Regions from separate parts of the Pseudoalteromonas sp. CnMc7-15 genome, predicted to be linked through region 1. Evidence: riboswitches for the same ligand, from Rfam matches in the RefSeq annotation. Region 1 holds a riboswitch; the other holds the start of a gene.
The links. Region 1 has a riboswitch for lysine ahead of lysC (lysine-sensitive aspartokinase 3). Riboswitches for the same ligand answer to the same signal wherever they lie in the genome.
Positions count from the first base shown of each region.

Region 2: another riboswitch for lysine. It lies ahead of dapA (4-hydroxy-tetrahydrodipicolinate synthase); the one in region 1 lies ahead of lysC (lysine-sensitive aspartokinase 3).

Region 1 covers NZ_JAKRFT010000001.1:459,080-466,282, forward strand. The annotation lists gene MHM95_RS02080 (2-hydroxyacid dehydrogenase) at 1-179, shown strand, start outside; gene MHM95_RS02085 (sodium-dependent transporter) at 198-1,520, opposite strand; gene MHM95_RS02090 (4'-phosphopantetheinyl transferase superfamily protein) at 1,611-2,324, shown strand; gene lysC (lysine-sensitive aspartokinase 3) at 2,296-3,645, opposite strand; lysine riboswitch at 3,726-3,898, opposite strand; gene MHM95_RS02100 (hypothetical protein) at 4,054-4,527, opposite strand; gene MHM95_RS02105 (hypothetical protein) at 4,827-5,282, opposite strand; gene MHM95_RS02110 (hypothetical protein) at 5,314-5,658, opposite strand; gene MHM95_RS02115 (M23 family metallopeptidase) at 5,670-6,161, opposite strand; gene MHM95_RS02120 (GNAT family N-acetyltransferase) at 6,199-6,618, opposite strand; gene nhaD (sodium:proton antiporter NhaD) at 6,866-7,203, opposite strand, start outside.
Region 2 covers NZ_JAKRFT010000003.1:646,016-653,218, forward strand. The annotation lists gene ilvG (acetolactate synthase 2 catalytic subunit) at 1-575, opposite strand, end outside; gene MHM95_RS10260 (TraB/GumN family protein) at 1,059-1,946, shown strand; gene MHM95_RS10265 (response regulator) at 1,921-3,618, opposite strand; lysine riboswitch at 3,766-3,957, shown strand; gene dapA (4-hydroxy-tetrahydrodipicolinate synthase) at 4,080-4,967, shown strand; gene MHM95_RS10275 (2,3,4,5-tetrahydropyridine-2,6-dicarboxylate N-succinyltransferase) at 4,996-5,736, shown strand; gene MHM95_RS10280 (PLP-dependent decarboxylase) at 5,736-6,938, shown strand; gene MHM95_RS10285 (succinylglutamate desuccinylase/aspartoacylase family protein) at 6,941-7,203, shown strand, end outside.

The DNA.
Region 1 (7,203 bases):
AGGAGATTCTTCAAGATGATGTCTTCGCCCGCCTGCTCACCTTCCAAAATGTGTTGATCACTGGGCATCAGGGATTTTTCACCGAAGAAGCGTTGCAGCAAATCGTGCAAACCACCTTTGATAATTTACTGCAATACGCCAAGGGTGAAGCGCTAACCAATCGCGTTTGCGCTCCTTAAAACACTAAGTGGCGCCGGCTATTTCAGCGCCACATTAATAAACACGGCGGTCATTAGCACCGGACATACTAGGCGTATATACCAGCGCAGCGCCATAATACTCATCTTGTCAGATTGCGCTAATTGATTACCACGGCGCCACACCCAACCGAGGGTAAGAAAGTAGAACAATCCCATCAAAGGCAACTGGTACTGAGTAAATACTTGGATCACTAAGCCAAACAGCCAATCGAAGTTAAATACTATGGTGAGCGATGCCAACATCACCACGGCGCTAACCAGCCAAGTGGCTGCTTTACGGCCGATACCATGATTTTCCACCAAAAACGCCACCGGGATCTCGGTCGAAGAAATGGTCGAGGTCAGCGAAGCAATCGACATGAGAACGAAAAAGGCCAAAGCAATCACCAGCCCCATGCTGCCCATGGTATTAAACAATTGCGGGAGCACCGCAAAGATCAGTTGCCCTTCGCCAATGAGTTTGCCGTTTTGGAATACTTCCACGCCATTGTGGCTGGCGACAAAAATCGCGGGCACAATAAGCAGACCGGCCAAAAACGCTACCGATGTATCAAGGGCGGCCACACTCAGGGTCAGCTTGCCGATATTCGCTCCAGGCTTTAAGTACGAGCCGTAGATCATCATGCACCCTACCCCCAGCGACAATGAGAAAAACGCTTGTCCCATGGCGGCGATGATTAAATCTGGATCCCACACCTTAGTAAAGTCAGGTTGCAGGTAATTACTAAAGCCTTCACCGGCGCCGGGTAACGAGCCGATATAGAAAATCAAGCCAACTAACAGCACCAAAAGCAACGGCATTAATCGCCGCGACCAGGCTTCAATCCCTGCTTTGACCCCTTTTAAAATAATGCTTGCGGTTAACACCAACATCAGCGGCGTGAAAATAAGGTTACGGGCAAGAGAATCGCCACTTAGAAATGCGGCAGCGTCATTCATACCCAGCATCTCGCACAGCGGCGCTAAGGCATGGGCCAACATCCACCCAGCCACGATAGAATAAAAGCTCAGCATGACAATAGCCCCGGCTAAACCAATATAACCAGCCCCTGCCCCTATTTTTGCCGCTTTTGGTTGCCAAGCACGTTTAAGTGCTTGTACCGGGTTGGCTTGAGCGGCGTAGCCCAAGTACAGCTCAGTGAACAGTGCCGGTAGTGCCAAGGCAAAGATGACAATGAAATACACCAGTAAAAAAGCACCGCCACCGTGATTCGCTGCTTGAGTTGGAAAACCCCAAATATTACCTAGGCCTACTGCTGCACCAGCTGCCGCTAGTACAAAACCTATACGGCTTTGGAAACCGTCACGCTTATTCGTCATTCGCAGGGATATCTGTTATTGTTTTGCCGCTATTAAATCATAATTACCCGTATTAAAGTAGTCATAGCCACGCTTATCGGAATGTCCTTGATGCTAAACCCTGCCTATCGCTTTTCACCTTTACCGACCGATACCGAGCAACATGCCAAGCACAGCGACGTGGTGTTGCTTTATTGTGCTAAAGCGCACGGTGGATTAAATGACGCACATTTGAACCGCACAGAGCGAGCGGTCTTAGCAAAGCGTAAAAAGGTGCAGGCGCAGCAGGAATATCGCGCCACACGCTGGGCCATAAAACAGCTGGCGCGACAATTATACCCACAGTATCGCGATTACCCTCTTGCTGCCTGGTGCAGTGAATTTGACGTTGATCAGGCGCAGCTGATACTGAGCATTAATGGCCACCCCCTCGATGCGCGGGTGGTCATCAGCCACGCTCACGGCCACATTGCCGTGGCGATGACGCGCGGCGCAACCTTATTAGGCGTAGATATTGAGAAAATTGACAACGCACGCGCCTTTGAAAAGCTGGCGGCGCACTATTATCCCGAGGCCGAGGCAAGAGATATTGGCCGCGATGTTGAGACCTTTTTCCGGGTCTGGACGTTAAAAGAAGCCTACGCAAAAGCGACTAAGCAACCTATTGCCACCTTGTTAGGCCAGCCCATTTTGGAGCTTATCGCCGCCCTTGATGGCCAGGTATATTGTCAGGAACTATTTGCCGGGCACTTTGATATCAGTCTTATCACCGACATGCAGCGCCCGGTGCTCACTGTTAACCTTCCAGCAGCCGTTGATGAATAGTTTGCACCACCGCATCAGACTGGCTTTGCTCAACCAAGAAGCACAGGTTATGTTTCGATGCGCCGTGACAAATGAGGCGAATATCAAACTCACTGAGCACCTGCATTAAATTCAACTCGCTCTGACGCAGGACAATCTCCGAGCCAATTAACGCCACCAATGTGAGGTTATTCTCAACTGACACATGACAAAACTCGCTTAAACGCTCGAGGGCTTGCTGATCAAGCTCCGGACGACTGGCATTAGGGGCATTATCAAGCGTCAATGCGACACTTATCTCCGAAGTTGTGACCAAATCAACGGAGATTTTATGCTCACTCAAAATAGTGAACACCCGCGCTAAAAAGCCGCTCGCTAATAGCATTTCCGGGCTTTTCAGGGTCAAGAGAATTTGGTTTTTACGCTGAGTCACAGCGCGAACTCCAGCTAAAGTGTCTCCTTGTGGCGTTTTTTGTATCCAGGTTCCACCCCCTTGTGGTTCGCGACTGGAGCCGACAAACACACTGATGCCACTGCGTGCAGCGGGTAAAATGGTCGCCGGGTGTAAGACTTTAGCGCCAAAGGTTGCCATTTCGGCGGCTTCGTCAAAGCTTAAGTGGGCGATGGGTGCGGCTTTGGTACAGACTCTGGGATCGGTGCTGAAAATACCGACCACATCGGTCCAAATATATACGCTGTTCGCGCCAATCGCCTCAGCTAATAAGGCCGCACTGTAATCCGACCCCCCGCGCCCTAAGGTGGTGGTATCGCCATAGTCATCACTGCCCATAAAGCCCTGAGTGACAACCACTTGATCTTTAAGCAACGGCAGCAATTGGGCATGGGCTTGCTGTGCCGTAGCTTTAATATTGGGCTGGGCTTTACCAAACTGACTATCTGTTTTGAGCACCGAACGCACATCAAAGCGCGTTGCCGCCACGCCGTGTTCCCGTAATACCTGAGTAAACAAATAAGAGGAGAAGCGCTCGCCAAAACTCAGTAGCTCATCGCTGTGAGCGCTCGATTGTGGCGCTTGCTCAGCGCTGCTTCGAAAAGCGCTCAAGGTGACATCAAAGCCGTGGGCTAAATCGGCATCAAGGCTGACATATTCGAGAATATTAAGCTGGATAGCGATCACCCCATCGATGTGCGCTTGGCGCTGCTGTGGCGTCAATGCACTTTGGCATAACGCTACCAGGTGATTGGTGACCCCGGCACTGGCGCTGACAACTACTACACGCACGTTGTTATTAGCAGCGATGATTTGTGCACACCGGTTCATAGCGCCATGATCGGCCACTGAAGTGCCGCCAAACTTGGCGACAGAATATTCCTGATTCATTATCTCTCCGAGATGAAAAACGAGTTATTTTTCAAATACAATCAGGAGAACTTGGCAAGACTAAAAAGGTAAGAATGTCCATTGCCAGAAGCCCTCCACCCCTACAGGTGACAGTTCCGAGGATTCAGCCTCAAGAACCGAAAGCCATTGCGACGCACAATGCACTTCCTCGGCGATAGTCTCCCTCATAAACGATCAAAGGCTGTCGTCGGCCTCACGTTTACTACCTAGCTATCGCACCTCTTCTGCGACACATTCGATCTTGCGACCGAAGTGAATCAGCAATGTACCTAGCAGACGGCTAGAAGTCAATATCACACTTCACTGGAGGTGTTCTGGCGGTGAATGATTGCTTGGATACACAAGTTGGCCGCAGCCAGCCTGTGTATTGCCGATTATGGAATCTAATTAAGGTTGTATGGGGCAATGCTCACCATCAACTGGCACCCAAACAGTTCGCGTTTCCATACGACAATTATATTCGACGGTTTGCTCTTCTTGTTGAGTGAAATAGGAGTTGTGTTGATGCATATATACGCCACCGGGAGCCTGGCCAGAAGGTCCGGCAATTGTCCAGTTTGCTGGGCAACTTTGTGTTGATAATACAACGCGAGTTTGCCACTCTGGCGCATCGCTATTAGGAGCCGGTGCACTGAGCCTGTAGTGACAACGTTTGTAAGAAACGTCTACTAACTCGGTTCTATAATCACAGACTCTCACTAATCGCTCGTCCCAATACCCTCCGCAATTTACACTGTTTACTTGGGTATCATAGAAGGTATTGTAGTCTGTTACTTTTATTTGTGAGCTAGATGCCAATACATTATTGGCCACGAAAAAGAGCAACGCCAACACACAGGCTGATAAAATTTTTTGTCTCATTTCTATTTCCTTAACAATAGTTTGGAAACAAAAATGCTACATAAACTTATCATTTATATAAACAGAAACTAAGTTGATTATTTTTCAATCAAACCACTATTAACCTATCAACAATAAATAAATCTAAACACCTCTTTTTCATTAAAAAGCCAACGTTATAATTCCTTAATTACGCAACAATCAATTTATAAAAATTTTCTTATAAAGAATAAATGCTCGATATTGTGTGAAAAATAAAGTTACCTTTCCTGTGAATAAAATCGTCATGAGATAAGCTAATAGTGAGTGCTCGCCAATATCTAAGAAAACTGACTACTATCTTCAGTCATGCGCACCACCAAACCTTGGGCCACTAAAAAATGATAAAGCTGTAAATCGGCTATCAGGTCACTCGAGGAGAGCTCAAAGTCTTGAAAAGTTCTATTGTGATAGCGAAAACGAACAATATGTTCATAACGCTGGTGCTGGCAGTAAATGACCTCTTTGACATCAGCGAGCTTTATCGGCGTATCAAGTAAGTTCAGTACCCCATGCTCAACAAATATGGCACTACAGCGTATGGGCTCGATGCTCCATTGATACTGGGCACTGAGCATAAAACTAAATATCAACACCGATATCGCTTGCGCCCAAAAGCTCTGCTCCATCATAAAATTAATAAAAAACAGTACATAGATAAATAATGCACCGGTGTATAAAGCGCGGGTGATCACCGCACGCATGGCAAATTGCTTTTTGCGGGTAAGTTGACTCACTGGGGTCTTCCTTGTTTGATGAAAACTGAATTTAGTGGCTGTAGGCAGACGGTTGTTTTATTAGCCGTTCATTGTCAACAACCATAGTCCACTGACCGTCGTTGTTGTTGGGTGGCTCGTTGACGATGAAGGTGGTGCTGAAAAAACCAATGCCAACACTGAAGTTGTCACCCTCAAATGATTGCAGCGGCCCTTCCACTGAGGTGGAGCCCCCGTTTTTATAGCGTTTATAGGCAACTGAGCCATCTTCAAGAATCAATAGACTCATGCTGGGACTTTGCCAGTGCCCGACATAATCGCGCTTTTGTGCAGGGACGGGTTCTGCGCAACTGCATAGCAGTAAAATAAACGCCAAAGCCAGTAATACTAATCGCATCCGTTGCTCCGTTAGTTGCCGAAATAAGTTATAGGGTTGAGGTAGAAGGCTTTCTTGACGCCTTGGGGGGCGCTATCAATAAGCCAAAAGTAAGGAATTAAAGTCACCAATGAGTAGTGTAAATGAGCGGCTTTACCTTGGGCATTGCCGCTGGTGCCAACACTGCCTATTTGCTCACCGCCACTAAACCAACGACGTTCGCTATCACTGAAGCTGTCTAGATGAGCATAATAGTGTAATCGCCATTTTGGTCCGAGGGCAATCATCACATTGCCGCCCTTGGGCCACTGTCCACGATAAATCACCAAGTGATGTGAAGCGGCCACCACGTCAGTGCCTTTATTGGCAAAAATATCTACCCCTTTATGCATCCCAGAGCTTCCCCAAGGTTCATACCAAAAGGTATCTTGATGCCAATCAGCGCTACTTGCCCCATGCACGGGAATGGTCACCGGCTCGGGCACTAGAAACGCGAATATAAAACCAAACAGTAATGCCGCCAAAACTAACCTCCTTGTTCTTTTTAAGTACCGTCTCGGCTTACTCATGAAGCTGTTTGCTCATAAAATATTTTTTGCCGTTAAGCGGATACTGCTGTTGCACCCATTGCGTTTCATAGCCATGGCGCTCATAAAACGGTTGCGCCTGAAAATCCAAGGTATCGAGCAGCACATAGGTGCACCCGCGCGCCTTTGCAGCTTGTTCTATGGCAGTGAGACACTGTGAGCCGATGCCTTGCCCACGCAATGTGTCACTCACCCAAAGATAATCCAATAGCAACCAATGACCAAAGGTGCGACCACTGGCACCGGCTTTTACTTCGCCTTGTTCATCGCGCCAGCTAACCGCTAAAGGTTTGCGTTCTACATTTTGCCAATGGGCCCAATTATATTGGCTGATTTGCTGAGCAATAAAGTCGAGTAAGTCTTGTTCTGGATTCTGTATTACTTCTAACGTCATATGGCCTCTGAATACATAGATGCAGCTAATTAAACACCGATATAAAAAGCGAAGCTTACAGAGAAAGGAAATGTTTTGCAGCGATCAACGACCAGTTCTAAGAACCAAGGTGCACATCACTGCTAATAACTAAAAAATCGGCGCCAATCCTTTTTACCGTGTAATCGCAATCCATGCCTATATGTGTGCATTTTGAGGGCCAAAATAATGGCCCTCATACTGTCAATGATATACCACTTTGCAGTACTTAAACAAACGCACCCATCAAGTAGGCTCCGCTGTAACCTACTGAATAAGCAATTAATAAGTACACCGTATTGCGCAGATAGCTCATAAAGGTAAGGTCACGCACCTTACTCATGGCAATGATACCTGCGGCCGAGCCGATAACTAGCATCGACCCACCCACGCCGGTGGCATAGGTAAACGCGAGCCAGTCACGGGTTTGCATGTGAATATCTGCTTTTAATAACGCTGCGGTCAGTGGCACATTATCCACCGCTGCCGAGAGTATGCCCATCAAGTAGTTGGCTTGATTCGGTGCCAATACTTCATACAAGTGGGTAAATTGCGCCAGCACTCCAA
Region 2 (7,203 bases), on a different contig from region 1:
AACTGATTAGCCAATTGAACTTGTTGCTGGCAAGGTTGCGACGTCGGCTCTGATTCGGCTAGCCAAGGCTGGTAATGCGCCTCATTCATTTGAATATCTTTTGGAATATCAACAAGCACAGGGCCTGGACGACCACTTTGAGCTAAGTGGATGGCTTGTTGCAGGGTATGCGCTAAATCTTCACTGCGCTCAACCATAAAACTATGCTTAGTGCATGAAAGAGACATTCCCAAGACGTCAACTTCTTGGAATGCATCCGAGCCGATTGCCGCTGTGGGTACCTGCCCGGTGATGGCTAATAACGGCACGGAGTCCATCATGGCATCGGCAAGGGCGGTGATCAGGTTTGTGGCTCCCGGGCCACTAGTGGCCATGCACACACCCAGTTTGCCGCTACTGCATGCATAACCCACAGCGGCGAAGCCAGCTCCTTGCTCATGGCGAGTTAAGTAATGAGTGACTGGAGATTCATAAAGGGCATCGTAAATGGGCATGATGGCCCCACCAGGGTAACCAAATACCTCGTTTATGCCCTCTTTGGCTAATATGTCGATCACTAATTCTGCGCCAGTCATTTTTCCTCATTCCTCAATGTGTTGGCCCATAAACGAAGAAGCCCCCCGAACTTTTCAGTGCGGGGGGCTTCTTTGCGAAATTACTTTTTTAACGCACTACAAAGCCCCCGTGGTAATAATAATCACCACGACGTTAATCACTAGGACTAGGCTAAGTTGCGTATTCAACATGTACTTTTCGCTTCGCTTTTTTAAGTTTGTTACCGCATTTCTGCGCTCTTTTTCTATTAGTACCTTGGCAGCCCCTCTAAGTCAACCATAAAAACAATGCGAAACAACTAAAAATGACGACATTAATCACATAAAAAAACCTCAAAAGTCAGTTAAGAGAAAAATAATTCCAACTTTTTCATTGCGACATTAAAACGTATTTAACATAGTGTGCTGTAACAGCTGAATATTTTTAGTAAAAATGGTCAGCCAATAGGCTAAATTACCGAACTCAGTTACACTGGCTAAAAACAACTACCTCTGGATACCATTATGAAAAAAACCTTCTGGCCACTGCTGTACATTTGTTTTGCATTTTTCACTCAGCTCTGCCTCGCAAACACCACTCCGGCACTGTGGCAAGTGGAGAAAAATGGCGTTACTTCCTATTTGTTTGGCACTGTGCATGTTGGTGATGAAGCAATGAAAGGCCTCCCCTCTTATGTTGAGCAAGCAATCAGCCGCAGTGATAAAGTGGTCGTTGAAGTAGATATTAGCGCGCTCTCACCTATGCAGATTCAACAACGCTCCATGCCGCTAATGATGCTGCGTAACGGCCGCACGCTAGAAACTGAACTGAGCAGTAAAAATTATCAACGCCTCAGTGACTATTTTGCACAAAAGAGTATTAATATTGCCATGTTCTCGGGCTTAAAGCCTTGGGCCGTTTTACTCACTATGGTGCAAATCGAGTATCAAAATGCAGGCTATTCAGAGCAAAACGGAATCGACAAGCAAGTGTTAGCTAAGGCAAACGCAATAGGTAAGCCGATAATGGAGCTCGAGTCGCTAGAGCAGCAACTAGAAATGTTCAGCGCCTTAGATAATTACGCTGATGAAATGGTCAACGATACTTTTCGCCAACTCAAAGACCTCGACCACTATTTTGCTCGATTGATCAGCGCGTGGAAGCAGGGAGATACTGACATACTGAGGCAGTACTACCACGATGCTTTTGATGACTCTGAATTCGGCCAACTTAACGAGCATATTTTACTTATTGAGCGTAATCAAAACTGGGTCGCACAACTTAACCAGCCAATGCAGCAGCAGTCACTGTTTATCGCCGTAGGTGCGCTCCATTTACCGGAAAAAAATGGGCTCGTTAACCTACTGCGCGAACAAGGATTTACGGTTACGAAAAGGCAGCCCTCTCAATAACGTGTTTTTTCAATAACGCGCTCAACTGCTGAGTATTGACCGGCTTGTTAAGTACGGCATTGGCACCGACAGTGATACTCTGCGCGATGCGATGCTCATCTTGACTGGCAGTCACCAAAAAAATAGGCACGCTGAGCGCTAAGCGCTCACGAATCTCAATAATGGTACTTATGCCGTCTTTGTTTGGCATATTTAAATCCATTAATACGCATTGATAGTGATGTTCTAGTAATTTATTGAGTGCTTGCTCACCATCATCAACAATGGTGGTGTTAAAGCCTATTTGCTGAGCTTGTTTAGCAAGCACTAACTGATTTATTGGGTTATCTTCAACAATCAGAATATCGCCATGCTGGCTGCTTGGCTCTAACCGGGCTTTGTCGATAGTAAGTACGGGCCAAGTTAGCTTGGCCTCAGTGCCTGTTGTGGTACTACGAATCGTAAGGCTTCCACCCACCTCTTGAGCCAACGCATACACGAGGCTGAGACCTAATTTCGCGCCCTGAAAGTGCTGTACCTGCTCGGTGTTGTAATACACAGCATGTTGCTGAGCAGCCTCAATATCAGCAGTAGCAATGCCATCGCCGTTATCTTTAACGACAACACTCAGCAGCCCAGATGGTTCATGGTATTCAAATTGCACATGCACCGCAGCGCGCGTATGTATAAAGGCGTTGCTCAATAGCTGATTAACTGCTTGGATTAAATGCAGATGATCAGTTTGTGCTTGAACAGGTAGGCTATCTTCACCCTCGACACTCAATCGCTGCAGGGTTTCAGACTTAAGCTGCCAAGGCGCCAATATTGCACTCACCGTTTGCTTTAATGACTGCTCGGTCACTAAAGTAGTAAACGCTCCCGACTTAAGCTTCTGCAATTCCAACATTTCTTGCACTAGCGCCTGCAAATGTCGGGCGCAGCCCAATGCCGTTTGCTGTTCTTCGCGACCAGCCGCATTATGAGAGTCCAATAGGCCAATAATCCCCGTAATTGGCGTCATTAGCTCATGACTCATATTAGCTAAAAAGTCAGATTTTACCCGATGCGCATGCGCGGCTTGACGCCGTTGGTAACGAAGCCGATAAAGAATGGCTGACACTCGACGTGTCAAAGGATTAAAGATGAGCCACCACTCACATAAAATAGTAGCAATGGCTGCCAGCGTTAAAAGGGGAATAACAAGCTGTAAATGTTCTATTTTTTGCTTAGATTTTGACTCTAATACGGTGACAACAGCATCTAAGTCCTGCAATAACGACAGTAGTTTTTGACCCTGAAAAGCACTTAAAGGTGCATCGCTGCGACTCGCTAACTGCACATACTGGCGCACCCGACCATCCAAGCCCTGCTGGTGATAAAGCGCCAGCACCTGAGGGCTTTGCTGCACCAACTGTGAGCCTAATAAAAACTCATGGTTATTATAAAAGCGCATAGTGGCACGAGCGAGTTGCTGCTGCTCAAAACTTACAGCACGGTCATTGACGGCCAATTTATGCAATGCAATCTTCTGCGAAAGCATCCGCTGCATACCTGCAATATTTATTACTTTCGCGTCATTTCGCTGCATATTGATACTTTTCATCACATACACTGTAGAGCTAAGTATGACAACAACAAGCACACTGGCTGCCCAGAAATAACGTTTTTGTAAGTGTTTGGTAAGACGTTGCATAAGAGGGCCTTTGCAATAACCCCTTAATACTGACACAAAATCAGCCTTTGTAAAATTTGTTCTCGCTTTAGCGTTGACAGCGTTAAGCATAAAGTGATTGAATAAAAAGGCACCCTTATTGAGTCGGCCGCATGTGCTGTGGTCGCAAGGGCTAGAAGAGGAGCGTCATTCAGGTAGTTATGGGAAGGAGAGCAAACTCCAAAGCACCATAACGAGGGGAATGTACGCCGAGAGACCTGTAAAGTTTGCTACTTACTGTCTCGGGCGCATGGGTTGAATCCCAGCGACTGTCACCATAAGCGCTTAGCGCTATGTTTTTGGTGGAGAGCTTCTGGTCTTAGTAACGCTGGGCCCATTTGGCTCTGTGTTTTAAGCCCATTCGCTCTTCGAATTTAACCAGTTCGATGCGAGGCGGGCAACCCCTTCCTAATTCAATCGAACTCGCACTAAGTTCGTGAGAGATGACTACAACTCATTCTTTAGCAGATACCATTGTCTGGACAGCATTGATCACTCCGATGCATGCTGACGGCAGTATTGATTTTAACACCTTAACCCTACTTGTGCGCGAGCAAGAGCAAGCGGGAAACGGCATTCTTATTCTTGGCTCTACTGGTGAAGCTCTGGCTCTCAGTATAGATGAGCAACAAGCCGTAGTTCGTCACGTTACGGCGCTCACCTTGCGTGTGCCACTGATGGTTGGCGTGGGGGGGTTTAATCTTAGCCAGCAACTACAATGGCTTAGTTTTTGTAACCAACACCCCATAGACGCCTACCTTCTGGGAGCGCCCCTATATGCTAAACCGGGTATTCAAGGGCAGCTACATTGGTACTCGGCACTGCTGGATGCCAGCAAAAAGCCGTGCATGTTGTACAACGTGCCCGGACGCGCCGCAGTTAGTATTCCCCCAACAGTCTTAGCACAGCTACAGCAGCACCCACTGTGCTGGGCACTTAAAGAAGCCAGCGGTGATATTGCACAATTTGAGACTTACCGCGAAGCCGCGCCTGAGTTAGCAATTTTCAGTGGCGACGACGCGCTGATGCCTTATTTTGCTCAGGCCGGTGCAGCGGGCCTTGTATCTGTGGCCGCCAACGTCTGGCCACAGCAGACACAGCACCTGGTACAACAATGCCTTCAAGGGCAAAGCATCAATGCCTTTGTCACCTGGCGCAGTGCAATTGATGCGCTGTTCAGTGCAGCCAATCCAGTGCCCGTTAAGTGCCTTTTGCATGCTCTTGAACGCCTCAACAGCCCGGTATTACGACCACCATTAAGCCACCTTGAGCTTAATGACACACAACCACTTCTTAATGCCCATGAACGCATTGTTGCGTGGGCACATTGATAAAATTAGTTAACAAGGTACCTCAGTTATGAGTTGGTTAGACTTACTAAATGACCTCGAAAGCGGCCACGTACGCGCCGCAACACAAGACGAACACGGCCAATGGCACGCCAATGTGGACGTAAAAAAAGGCATTCTCGAAGCCTTCAAAAATGGTAATAACACCGAGTTTGCGGGCGGCTTTGTTGATAAGCATAATCTAGCTCCTCGCGGTTTTAGCGCCCAAGATAATGTTCGTATGGTGCCTGGCGGTAGTGCTGTGCGTCGAGGCGCTTACGTTGCCCCTGGCACCATCATCATGCCACCTGCATATGTCAATATTGGTGCCTTCATCGATAGTGGAACTATGGTCGACAGTCATGCCTTGGTGGGGTCATGTGCGCAAGTGGGCAAAAACGTTCACCTCAGTGCCGCCGTGCAATTAGGTGGCGTGCTCGAGCCAATTGGCGCTAACCCTGTGGTGATTGAAGATGATGCCTTTATCGGCGCGGGCTGTGTCATTGTCGAAGGGGTGGTGGTTCGCCAAGGTGCGGTACTCGCCCCTGGTGTACGTTTAAGCGCCACTATCCCAGTATATGACTGCGTTAACGAGCGACAACTCGATAAGGGCGAAGCGATTCCGGCCAACGCCATCGTTATACCTGGCTCCCGCCCAAGCTCTAGCACTTGGGGACGCGAACAAGGGCTCAGTATGAGCTGTGCGCTTATCGTAAAATATCGCGATCAGCACAGCGATGCATCGCTGGAGTTAGAAGAGGTATTACGCTAATGCCTGTCTCTGGCGCATTGTTAAACGCTTTTGATACCCTCACTCAGGAGCGCCAAGAACCTTGCTTTGTCTACGATCTTGACAGTCTACGTAAGCACCTTGATGAGCTGATGGCGCAAGATGTGGTGAAGTTATGGTATGCGGTAAAAGCTAATCCTTTATCTGCGGTTGTCGAGACTCTGGCAGCCGCTGGCTTTGACTTTGATGTCGCCAGCAGCGGTGAGCTCAATCAGGTGCTTTCACAGCATGTTGGTGCACAACGCATCCTCAACACCGGGCCGGCAAAATCGCGCCAGCAGTTAGGCGAATTCTTAGACGCTGGGGTACGTACCTTTGTGTTGGAGAGTATCAATCAAGTTCGCTGGCTTAATGAGCTGGCGTATAACCAAGGTATTGAAGTGGATGTGTTGCTCAGAGTGCAGTTGCGCTGGCCAGAGGGTGAGCGCAATCCGCTCGGTGGCAATACCCTGACTCCGTTTGGCTTAGCGCCAGAGCAGTGGCAAGGGCTCTACTTAGCCGACTATCCTGCGCTGAATTGCATTGGCCTGCATATTTTTCAGTGGGGCAACATGCTTGATGCGGCCCAGCTGCTTCACCTATGGCAAAGCATGTTAGCGCCATTACAAACACTCTGTGAACGCCTTGGTTTTGCCATGCAAGTACTGGATTTGGGTGGCGGCTTAGGCGTTCCTTATGACAGCGAAAGCAGCCCGCTAAAGTGGCAGGATGTGCTCGGCGCACTGCGCGATATTAAGCGGCAAAGCGGCGTAAAAGAGTTGTGGATGGAGCTGGGCCGTTACGCCGTCGCACAATGTGGTTACTATTTAGACCCCGTCATTGAACAAAAAACAAATTATGGCGAGCGCCAACTGATCGTCGCTGGTGGTATTAATCATCTTTTACGCCCCGCTGTGGCAGGGCAAAACTTCCCCGCGCAGTTATTACGCCGAAGTACAGCCGAACAGGTAAACTATCGTATCCATGGACCTTTGTGTACGGCGCTGGATAGCCTAGGACAACACTCGCTGCCTGAGGATATTGATGAACATGATTGGCTCGTGTTTATGCAGGCCGGAGCCTATGGCTTCACCGAGAGTATGCCATTTTTTCTGTGCCACTCATTGGCTGGTGAATACGTGTTTGAGCACGGCACTTTGCGCGTGGTTCGCGAGCCACAACCGGCCAGTTTTTATCTGAGGTAAATATGCACCCTGTCAGTCAAGAAAACATTTATGTGGGTGAGGTAGCCAATGGCCTGCCATTAACCATTCCAGTTTACCGTTTAAAGGGTAATGGCACAGGTAAAAGCGTGTATATTCAGGCCAATATGCATGGCGCAGAGGTGCAAGGTAATGCTGTCATTTACCAACTATTGGAGCAGTTACAGACCCTAGAGCTTAACGGCGACATCACCCTAGTCCCCTATGCGAACCCCATTGGTTGCAACCAAAAATCAGGCGAGTTCAC